One region of the Streptomyces sp. NPDC091377 genome, then DNA from elsewhere that is predicted to be linked to it. Evidence: predicted binding sites of a transcription regulator. Region 1 holds the regulator's gene; each other region holds the start of a gene.
The links. Region 1 encodes HrcA, which represses chaperone genes, less so after heat shock. Its sites were predicted from a motif close to TTNGCACTCNGNNNNNCNGAGTGCNAA; they were not measured.
Positions count from the first base shown of each region.

Region 2: the regulator HrcA is predicted to act here: its motif matches at 1,494-1,520, upstream of groL (chaperonin GroEL).
Region 3: the regulator HrcA is predicted to act here: its motif matches at 2,193-2,219, upstream of groES (co-chaperone GroES).

Region 1 is NZ_JBIVUE010000018.1:99,236-102,504, reverse strand. Features, by position in the region: gene dnaJ (molecular chaperone DnaJ) at 64-1,200, opposite strand; gene hrcA (heat-inducible transcriptional repressor HrcA) at 1,201-2,217, opposite strand; gene ACIQNG_RS31040 (MBL fold metallo-hydrolase) at 2,397-3,128, shown strand; gene ACIQNG_RS31035 (DUF3097 domain-containing protein) at 3,234-3,269, shown strand, end outside.
Region 2 is NZ_JBIVUE010000032.1:19,462-22,730, reverse strand. Features, by position in the region: gene groL (chaperonin GroEL) at 1-1,332, opposite strand, end outside; gene ACIQNG_RS37625 (cold-shock protein) at 1,826-2,029, opposite strand; gene ACIQNG_RS37620 (MoaD/ThiS family protein) at 2,428-2,703, opposite strand; gene thrC (threonine synthase) at 2,783-3,269, opposite strand, start outside.
Region 3 is NZ_JBIVUE010000001.1:330,519-333,787, reverse strand. Features, by position in the region: gene groL (chaperonin GroEL) at 1-1,613, opposite strand, end outside; gene groES (co-chaperone GroES) at 1,738-2,046, opposite strand; gene ACIQNG_RS01635 (Ig-like domain-containing protein) at 2,278-3,269, opposite strand, start outside.

The sequences.
Region 1 (3,269 bases):
CGTCCAGGGGCCGTCCGGGGGCCGGTGCGGGCCCGGTGCGGCCCCGCTCACGGCCCCACCCGCTCACCGCCCGTTGAAGGCGTCCTTCAGCCGTGAGAAAAGCCCCTGCTGCCCCGGCTGAAACTGCCCCGTGGGGCGTTCCTCCCCGCGCAGCTTGGACAGTTCGCGCAGCAGCCGTTCCTGCTCGGGATCGAGCTTGGTCGGGGTCTGCACCTCGACATGGACGATGAGGTCGCCCCGGCCGCCGCCGCGCAGGTGGGTGATGCCCCGGCCGTGCAGCGGGATCGACTGGCCGGACTGGGTGCCGGGCCGGATGTCGACCTCCTCCATGCCGTCCAGGGTCTCCAGCGGCACCTTGGTGCCGAGGGACGCGGCGGTCATGGGGATGGTCACCGTGCAGTGGAGGTCGTCGCCGCGGCGCTGGAAGACCGCGTGCGGCAGTTCGTGGATCTCCACGTACAGGTCTCCGGCGGGGCCGCCGCCGGGCCCGACCTCGCCCTCACCGGCGAGCTGGATGCGGGTGCCGTTGTCGACACCGGCCGGGATCTTGACGGTGAGGGTGCGGCGGGAGCGGACCCGGCCGTCGCCCGCGCACTCGGGGCACGGGGTCGGTACGACCGTCCCGAAGCCCTGGCACTGCGGGCAGGGCCGCGAGGTCATGACCTGGCCCAGGAAGGACCGGGTGACCTGGGAGACCTCACCGCGACCGCGGCACATGTCGCAGGTCTGCGCGGTGGTGCCGGGGGCGGCGCCCTCGCCGTTGCAGGTGGCGCAGACGATGGCCGTGTCGACCTGGATGTCCTTGGTCGTCCCGAAGGCCGCCTCGTCCAGCTCGATCTCGATCCGGATCATCGCGTCCTGGCCGCGCCGGGTGCGTGAGCGCGGCCCGCGCTGCGACGCCGTCCCGAAGAACGCGTCCATGATGTCCGAGAAGTTCCCGAAGCCGCCCGCGCCGAAGCCCGCGCCCGCGCCGGCGCCCGCCTGCGAGAGGGGGTCGCCGCCGAGGTCGTAGACCTGCTTCTTCTGGGGGTCCGACAGCACCTCGTAAGCGGCGTTGATCTCCTTGAACCGCTCCTGGGTCTTCGGATCCGGGTTGACGTCCGGGTGCAGCTCGCGTGCGAGCCGCCGGAAGGCCTTCTTGATCTCTTCCTGCGACGCGTCGCGGCGCACGCCGAGAACGGCGTAGTAGTCCGTGGCCACTTACGACTCCGCCAGGATCTGTCCGACGTACCGTGCCACTGCGCGTACCGCTCCCATCGTTCCCGGGTAATCCATGCGGGTCGGGCCGACCACGCCGAGCTTGGCAACCGCCTCGCCGCCCGAACCGTAGCCCACCGACACCACCGACGTGGAGTTGAGTCCCTCATGGGCGTTCTCGTGACCGATCCGCACGGTCATGCCCGAATCCTTCGCCTCCCCGAGCAGCTTGAGGAGCACGACCTGCTCCTCCAGCGCCTCCAGGACGGGTCGGATGGTGAGGGGGAAGTCATGTCCGAAGCGGGTGATGTTGGCGGTGCCGCCGATCATCAGCCGCTCCTCGGTCTGTTCGACCAGGGTTTCCAGCAGGGTGGAGAGCACCGTCTGGACCGTGCCGCGGTCCTCGGCGTCGAAGCTCTCCGGGAGGTCCTGGACCAGGGTGGGCACGTCCGAGAAGCGACGGCCGGCCACCCTGCTGTTGAGCCGGGCCCGCAGTTCGGCCAGCGACGCCTCGCCGAACGGGGCCGGGCAGTCCACCAGGCGCTGCTCGACCCGGCCGGTGTCGGTGATCAGCACCAGCATCACGCGCGCGGGCGCCAGCGACAGCAGTTCGACGTGGCGGACCGTGGAGCGGGTCAGCGACGGGTACTGCACGACGGCGACCTGCCGGGTGAGCTGGGCGAGCAGCCGTACCGTCCGGCCCACGACGTCGTCGAGGTCGACGGCGCCGTCCAGGAAGCTCTGGATCGCGCGGCGCTCGGCCCCGCTCATGGGCTTGACCTCGGCGAGCTTGTCCACGAACAGCCGGTAGCCCTTGTCCGTCGGGATCCGCCCGGCGGAGGTGTGCGGCTGCGCGATGAAGCCCTCGTCCTCCAGGGCCGCCATGTCGTTGCGCACGGTGGCCGGGGAGACACCGAGGTTGTGGCGCTCGGTGAGCGCCTTGGAGCCGACGGGCTCCTCGGTGCCGACGTAGTCCTGGACGATGGCGCGCAGCACCTGGAGTCTTCGTTCACTGAGCATCGCGCACACCTCCAGCCGCCATCCCTGCCCCCGGTTCCGGGGGCTCACCCTTCCCTGGCACTCGACGCCGCCGAGTGCCAGCCCTGCCCGGCCCAGTGTACGGCCGTCGGGTACGGAGCGGGCAAGGCCGGTCCCCGCGACATTGCCGCGGCACGCGGCCGTACGGCTAGCGTCGCCGTATGACGGTGACTTGGGAAGAGCGCGGCTGGGAACGGCTGGGGGCCGGGGTCGGGCGGATCCGGCTGCCGGGATGGGACTGCACGGCCGGCCTGATCGTCGGCGAGGGCGCGGCGCTCCTGATCGACGCGGGGTCGAGCCCGGCGGAGGGGGCGCGGCTGCGGGCGGACGCGGAGGCGCTGGCCGGCGGCCGTGTGACCCATCTCGCGCTGACCCACCCGCACTTCGACCATGTTTTCGGCGCGGCGGCGTTCGCGGGCGCGGAGCTGTTCGGCGCGGCGGGGGTGGAGGCGGCGCTGAGCGGGCGGCCCGCGCGTGAGGAGTTGCGCGCGGACGCGGTGCGCCACGGGCTGCCCGCGGCCGAGGCGGCGGAGGCCGCGGACGCCCTGGCCGTTCCCCGGCACCAGGTCACGGGCGAGCGGACCCTCGATCTGGGCGGCGGGCACCGGGTGCTGCTCGCCGCCGTCGGCCCCGGCCACACCGCCCACGATCTGGCCGTCCTGGTCCCGGGCGGTCCCGCGCTGGTGTTCTGCGGCGACCTGGTCGAGGAGTCCGGCCCACCCCAGGCGGGCCCGGACGCGGTCCCGTCCCGCTGGCCCGCCGCCCTGGACCGGCTGCTGTCCCTGGGCGGCGAGGACGCGCTGTACGTGCCCGGTCACGGGGCGGTGGTGGGGGCGGGGTTCGTGCGGGAGCAGCGGGACGCGCTGGCGCGGCGCTTCGGCGTCGAGGGGTAGGGGGGCAGGGGAGGCAGGGGCGGGGGACGGGGCGGAACGGGCGGCCACGGCGTGTCGGGGGCCGGGGTGGCCCGGACGGCCGGGGCTTCTCCTATCGTCATCCGAATGCGCCAGTACTCACCGGACCTCACCCCGCCGTGG
Region 2 (3,269 bases), on a different contig from region 1:
CAGGGCGAGCTTCACGGCGGCGGCACCCGTCGCCTCGTCACCCTCCAGCTCCAGCTTCTCGAAGACCGACGACGCCTGGAGCAGGGCCACGCCACCACCGGCGACGATGCCCTCCTCGACGGCCGCCTTGGCGTTGCGCACGGCGTCCTCGATGCGGTGCTTGCGCTCCTTGAGCTCGACCTCGGTCGCGGCACCGGCCTTGATGACCGCCACGCCGCCCGCGAGCTTGGCCAGGCGCTCCTGGAGTTTCTCGCGGTCGTAGTCCGAGTCGGAGTTCTCGATCTCGGCGCGGATCTGGTTGACCCGGCCGGCGACCTGCTCGGAGGAGCCGGCGCCGTCGACGATCGTGGTCTCGTCCTTGGTGATGACGACCTTGCGGGCACGGCCCAGGAGGTCCAGGGTCGTGTTCTCCAGCTTGAGGCCGACCTCCTCGGAGATCACCTCGCCGCCGGTGAGGATCGCGATGTCGTTCAGCATCGCCTTGCGGCGGTCACCGAAGCCCGGCGCCTTGACCGCGACGGACTTGAAGGTGCCGCGGATCTTGTTGACGACCAGGGTCGACAGGGCCTCGCCCTCGACGTCCTCGGCGATGATCAGCAGCGGCTTGCCCGACTGCATGACCTTCTCCAGGAGCGGGAGCAGGTCCTTGACGTTGGAGATCTTGGAGTTCGCGATGAGGATGTACGGGTCCTCCAGCGACGCCTCCATGCGCTCCATGTCGGTGGCGAAGTAGGCGGAGATGTAGCCCTTGTCGAAGCGCATGCCCTCCGTCAGCTCAAGCTCCAGACCGAAGGTCTGGGACTCCTCGACGGTGATGACGCCTTCCTTGCCGACCTTGTCCATGGCCTCGGCGATCAGCTCGCCGATCTGGGTGTCGGCGGCGGAGATGGAGGCCGTGGAGGCGATCTGCTCCTTGGTCTCGACCTCCTTGGCCTGGTCGAGCAGCGCACCGGAGACGGCCTCGACGGCCTTCTCGATACCGCGCTTCAGGGCCATCGGGTTGGCGCCCGCGGCGACGTTGCGCAGACCCTCCTTGACCAGGGCCTGGGCGAGGACGGTGGCCGTCGTCGTACCGTCACCGGCGACGTCGTCCGTCTTCTTCGCCACTTCCTTGACCAGCTCGGCGCCGATCTTCTCGTACGGGTCTTCGAGCTCGATCTCCTTGGCGATGGACACACCATCGTTGGTGATCGTGGGGGCGCCCCACTTCTTCTCGAGGACGACGTTACGGCCCTTGGGGCCGAGGGTGACCTTGACGGCGTCGGCGAGCTGGTTCATCCCGCGCTCAAGGCCGCGCCGCGCCTCCTCGTCGAACGCGATGATCTTGGCCATGTGAAGTGGTCCCTCCAGGACTGGGGGTGATTCTTCGGACCGCGCCCGCGCCCGCGACGGACGGCTCGCCTGCCTCGTGGTTCCTTGCCCCACCCGGCTTGCGGCCTCACCGACCCGGTCCTTCGTTGTCACTCTCACCTTCAGAGTGCTAACGCCAATGATTAGCACTCGACCATGCCGAGTGCAAGCGGCTACCGAAGGTCTCACCCCCGGCTCAGCCGTACGCGAACGACCGGACCCGCCCGGGTCCGCCCGGCCCCCACCGGTGCGGACCTGCACGGACCGAGCCGGACGGAGCCGGACGGAGCCGGACCGAGGCCGGTGGGGCCGGCCCGGGGCAGCCGGAGCCGAAGGAGGCGACCCGATCCGGACGGAGCCCGCAGCCCGCAGCCCGAAGCGCGAAGCCCGGAGCCCGGAGCCCGGTGGAGACGGCCCGGGACAGATGGAAGGGCCCGCACCCCCGAGAGGGTGCGGGCCCTTCCTGTAGAAATGTTCAGGCGGTGACGCGAACCATGTCGGCCTGCGGGCCTTTCTGGCCCTGCGAGATCTCGAACTCGACCCGCTGGCCCTCTTCCAGGGTGCGGTAGCCGTCCATCTGAATCGCGCTGTAGTGGACGAAGACGTCCGCACCACCGTCGACCGCGATGAAGCCGTACCCCTTCTCCGCGTTGAACCACTTGACGGTGCCCTGAGCCATGCCTAACTCCCCTATTACTGGCCCTTGCACAGATCCACACTTCGCGGACCCGGGTCAGACCTCACCCCCCGATCGGTGGGGGCGTGCGCCGGAACGCGTCGACCGCGGCTGAATGTATCTGTCCAACTGCCGTCTGCAACAGGTCAATCGGACGAGAAATCCAGGCAGCACCGGTCGGGAATATACGGAGAATTCAGAGGACTTCGGGGCAAGTCGGGCCGGGCAAAGGGCGCATAAGGCATAAAAGGGCCGCCGACTTTGGCTACTTCTCGTTGCTTCCCGACCGCATGCAGATGCGAAGACGCTCCGCGCTTCCCCAACTCTACCGTGCTCAACCATGCAGAATTGCCCCCTCCGTTTCTCTTACGGAGGGGGCAATTCACAGCACGCTCGGTGACTCAGCCACCGGCGACGGCGGGAATGATCGAGACGCCGGCGCCGTCCGGGGTGGCGGTCTCCAGGCCCTGCTCGAAGCGGACGTCGTCGTCGTTGACGTAGACGTTCACGAAGCGCCGGAGCTTGCCCTGGTCGTCCAGGACCCGGGCGGCGATCCCGGTGTGGTTCTTCTCCAGGTCCGCGATGACCTCACCGAGGTTGGCCCCGGCGGCGGAGACCTCGGCCTTCCCGTCGGTGTAGGTCCGCAGGATGGTAGGGATACGAACGGTGACGCTCACGATGTGACCTCCGGTCAGGGTGCTCGCCCCCGGCAGGGGCGCGGGACGGATGAAGGCAGGGCCCGAGGGCCCGTCGGCCCTAGCCCAGTCCGGCCTCGCGGAACGAGTCCAGGCTGGGCCGGATGGTCGCGGTCAGCCCGGTGTCGGCGACGGCGTCCAGCGTCTTGAGTCCGTCCCCGGTGTTCAGCACGACCGTGGTCAGCGAGGGGTCGAGCAGACCGTTCTCGATCAGCTTCCTCGTCACACCGACCGTCACCCCGCCCGCCGTCTCGGCGAAGATCCCCTCGGTCCGGGCGAGCAGCCGGATCGCGTCCACGACCTGCTCGTCCGTCACGTCCTCCACCGCGCCACCGGTACGGCGGGCGATGTCCAGGACGTAGGGGCCGTCCGCCGGGTTGCCGATGGCCAGCGACTTGGCGATGGTGTTCGGCTTCTGCGGGCGCACCACGTCGTGCCCGGCCTTGAACGCGGCCGACACCGGTGAGCAGCCCTCGGCCTGCGCGCCGAAGATCTTGTAGGGCCGGTCCTCGACCAGACCCAGGGCGATCAGCTCCTTGAGCCCCTTG
Region 3 (3,269 bases), on a different contig from region 1:
CCGTGGGAGTGACCCCCGGCCGACGCCTCTTCCTCTTCCTTCTTCTCGACGACCAGGGTCTCGGTCGTCAGCAGGAGGGAGGCGATGGAGGCGGCGTTCTCCAGGGCGGAGCGGGTGACCTTGACCGGGTCGATGACGCCGGCCTTGACCAGGTCGCCGTACTCGCCGGTGGCGGCGTTGTAGCCGTTGCCCTTCTCCAGCTCGGCGACCTTGGAGACGATGACGTAGCCCTCCAGGCCGGCGTTCTCGGCGATCCAGCGCAGCGGCTCGACGGCGGCCTTGCGGACCACGGAGACACCGGTGGCCTCGTCGCCGGTCTTGCCGAGGTTGTCGTCCAGCACCTTCACGGCGTGGACCAGCGCGGAGCCACCACCGGAGACGATGCCCTCCTCGACCGCGGCGCGGGTCGCGGAGATGGCGTCCTCCAGACGGTGCTTCTTCTCCTTCAGCTCCACCTCGGTGGCGGCCCCGACCTTGATCACGCACACGCCGCCGGCCAGCTTGGCGAGGCGCTCCTGGAGCTTCTCGCGGTCCCAGTCGGAGTCGGTGTTCTCGATCTCGGCCTTGATCTGGGCGATACGGCCCTCGACCTCGGCCTTGTCACCGGCGCCGTCCACGATCGTGGTGTCGTCCTTGGTGACGGTGATCCGGCGGGCGGTGCCGAGCACGTCCAGGCCGACCTGGTCGAGCTTGAGGCCGACCTCCTCGGAGATGACGGTGGCGCCGGTGAGGACGGCCATGTCCTGGAGCATCGCCTTGCGGCGGTCGCCGAAGCCGGGGGCCTTCACCGCGGTCGCGTTGAAGGTGCCGCGGATCTTGTTGACGACCAGGGTCGACAGGGCCTCGCCCTCGACGTCCTCGGCGATGATCAGCAGCGGCTTGGAGGCGTTGGACTGGATGATCTTCTCCAGCAGCGGGAGCAGCTCGGAGATGGAGGAGACCTTGCCCTGGTGGATCAGGATGTACGGCTCGTCGAGGACGGCCTCCATACGCTCCTGGTCCGTCACGAAGTAGGGGGACAGGTAGCCCTTGTCGAAGGCCATGCCCTCGGTGAAGTCCAGCTCCAGACCGAAGGTGTTGGACTCCTCGACGGTGATGACACCGTCCTTGCCGACCTTGTCCATCGCCTCGGCGATCAGCTCGCCGACCTGCTGGTCCTGGGCGGACAGCGCGGCCACGGCGGCGATGTCGGACTTCTCCTCGATCGGCCGGGCGGTGGCCAGGAGGTCCTCGGAGACGGCGGCGACGGCCGCGTCGATGCCCTTCTTCAGGGCGGCCGGGGAGGCACCCGCGGCGACGTTCTTCAGACCCTCGCGGACCAGGGCCTGGGCCAGCACGGTGGCGGTGGTGGTGCCGTCACCCGCGATGTCGTTGGTCTTGGTCGCCACCTCCTTCACCAGCTGGGCGCCGAGGTTCTCGAACGGGTCCTCGACCTCGACCTCGCGGGCGATGGTCACACCGTCGTTGGTGATGGTGGGGGCGCCGAACTTCTTGTCGATGACGACGTTGCGGCCACGGGGGCCGATCGTCACCTTCACCGTGTCGGCCAGCTTGTTGACGCCGCGCTCAAGGGCGCGACGGGCGTCCTCGTCGAACTTCAGGATCTTCGCCATGACAGCGGGAGCCCTCTCGGAATTCTGGGTGAAATGGCGCTGCGCCCCCGGCACCCCGGGTCGTCGTTAGCGGTTCGCGGGGGCCAGGAGCGCAGCTTGAAAAACTCTCAAAACCTGAGATGAACTACTTCTCGATGATCGCGAGCACGTCGCGGGCCGAGAGGACGAGGTACTCCTCGCCGTTGTACTTCACCTCGGTGCCGCCGTACTTGCTGTACAGCACGATGTCGCCGGTCTTGACGTCGAGCGGCAGACGCTCGCCGTTCTCGAAGCGGCCCGGGCCCACGGCCAGGACGACGCCCTCCTGGGGCTTCTCCTTGGCGGTGTCCGGAATGACCAGGCCCGAAGCCGTGGTCTGCTCGGCGTCGAGCGGCTGGACCACGATGCGGTCCTCAAGCGGCTTGATGGCAACCTTGGAGCTGGCGGTCGTCACGATCCGACCTCCCCCTTCGGAGATCTCACGGGGTTAACTGTCTGAGGTGGCGACCAGGTCGATCCGTCGTCGCGGGTGCCGGACCTGCCCGTCGCGTCATTGGCACTCTCCAGGGGGGAGTGCCAGAACCGAGACTATGGCCGCGATTAGCACTCGGTCAAGCGGAGTGCCAATCGGCTGCGCCGCGCGCCGGGTCCGTGCGCCGGTTTCCCGCCGGCCGGAACGGCCGGATCAGTCCAGGGCGCTCCGGCTCCGCCACTGTTCCCAGGACTCGTTCCAGTTGCTGAAGCCGTTGCCCTGGACCGGGATGCCCTTGGTGTCTTTGCCGGTGATCTCGAAGGGGGTGCCGACCCGTATGCCGTCGTAGAAGGAGGCGGCCTCGGAGGTGCTCATGCCGATACAGCCGGAGCTGCGGTTGGCCCGGCCGAAGTGGGCGGCGTTCCAGGGCGCGGCGTGGGCGTACATGCCGGACCAGGTCAGGCGCATCGAGTAGTCGACCATCTTGTCGTAGGCGTCGCCGAGGCCCACGGTCTCGGAGTTCATGTTGATGGTGCCCTCCTTGGAGATGAGCACCGAGGTGCCGCCCCAGGAGCGCTTCTCCCCGCCGGGGGTGCCGCCGGAGACGGGGATCGTACGGACCGTGCGGCCGTCGCGCCGGAGCATGAGCTTCTTCCTGTCGAGGTCGACCTTGACGACCTCCTGCGCGCCGATGGTGAATCTCGTGGCGTAGTCGCGGGTGAACATCCGGTCGTCGGCCGTGGCGATGCCGTTCAGCGGGGCGTCGACGGTCACCTTCGTGCCCGCTTTCCAGTACGTCCTGGGCCGCCAGTCGACCCGGTCCCGGCCGTCGTAGTGCTTCATCCAGCCCCAGGAGCCCTCGGTGTTGTCGGAGGTGGTGACCTTGAGGGCCTTCTCCACCGCGGCCGGGTCGCCGATCGGGTGGTCGAAGACGAGGGAGACCGGCTGGCCGACGCCGACCGTGGTGTCCTTGCCGGGCCAGAACTCGACCTTGTTGCGCCGCTCCGCCTTCGTGGTGGTGAAGGAGGCGCGTTCGGTGGTCTCGGTCCCGCCCCCGGTCCTCGCCGTGGCGGTGATCCGGTACGTGACCGCCGAGCCGGCCCTGCGGTCGGCACTCCACACCGTGTCGCCCGCCGACAGCTTCCCCGTGACCTTCCTGCCGTCGCCGTCCACGACGCTGACGGCGGTGAGGCTGCCGCCCTCGG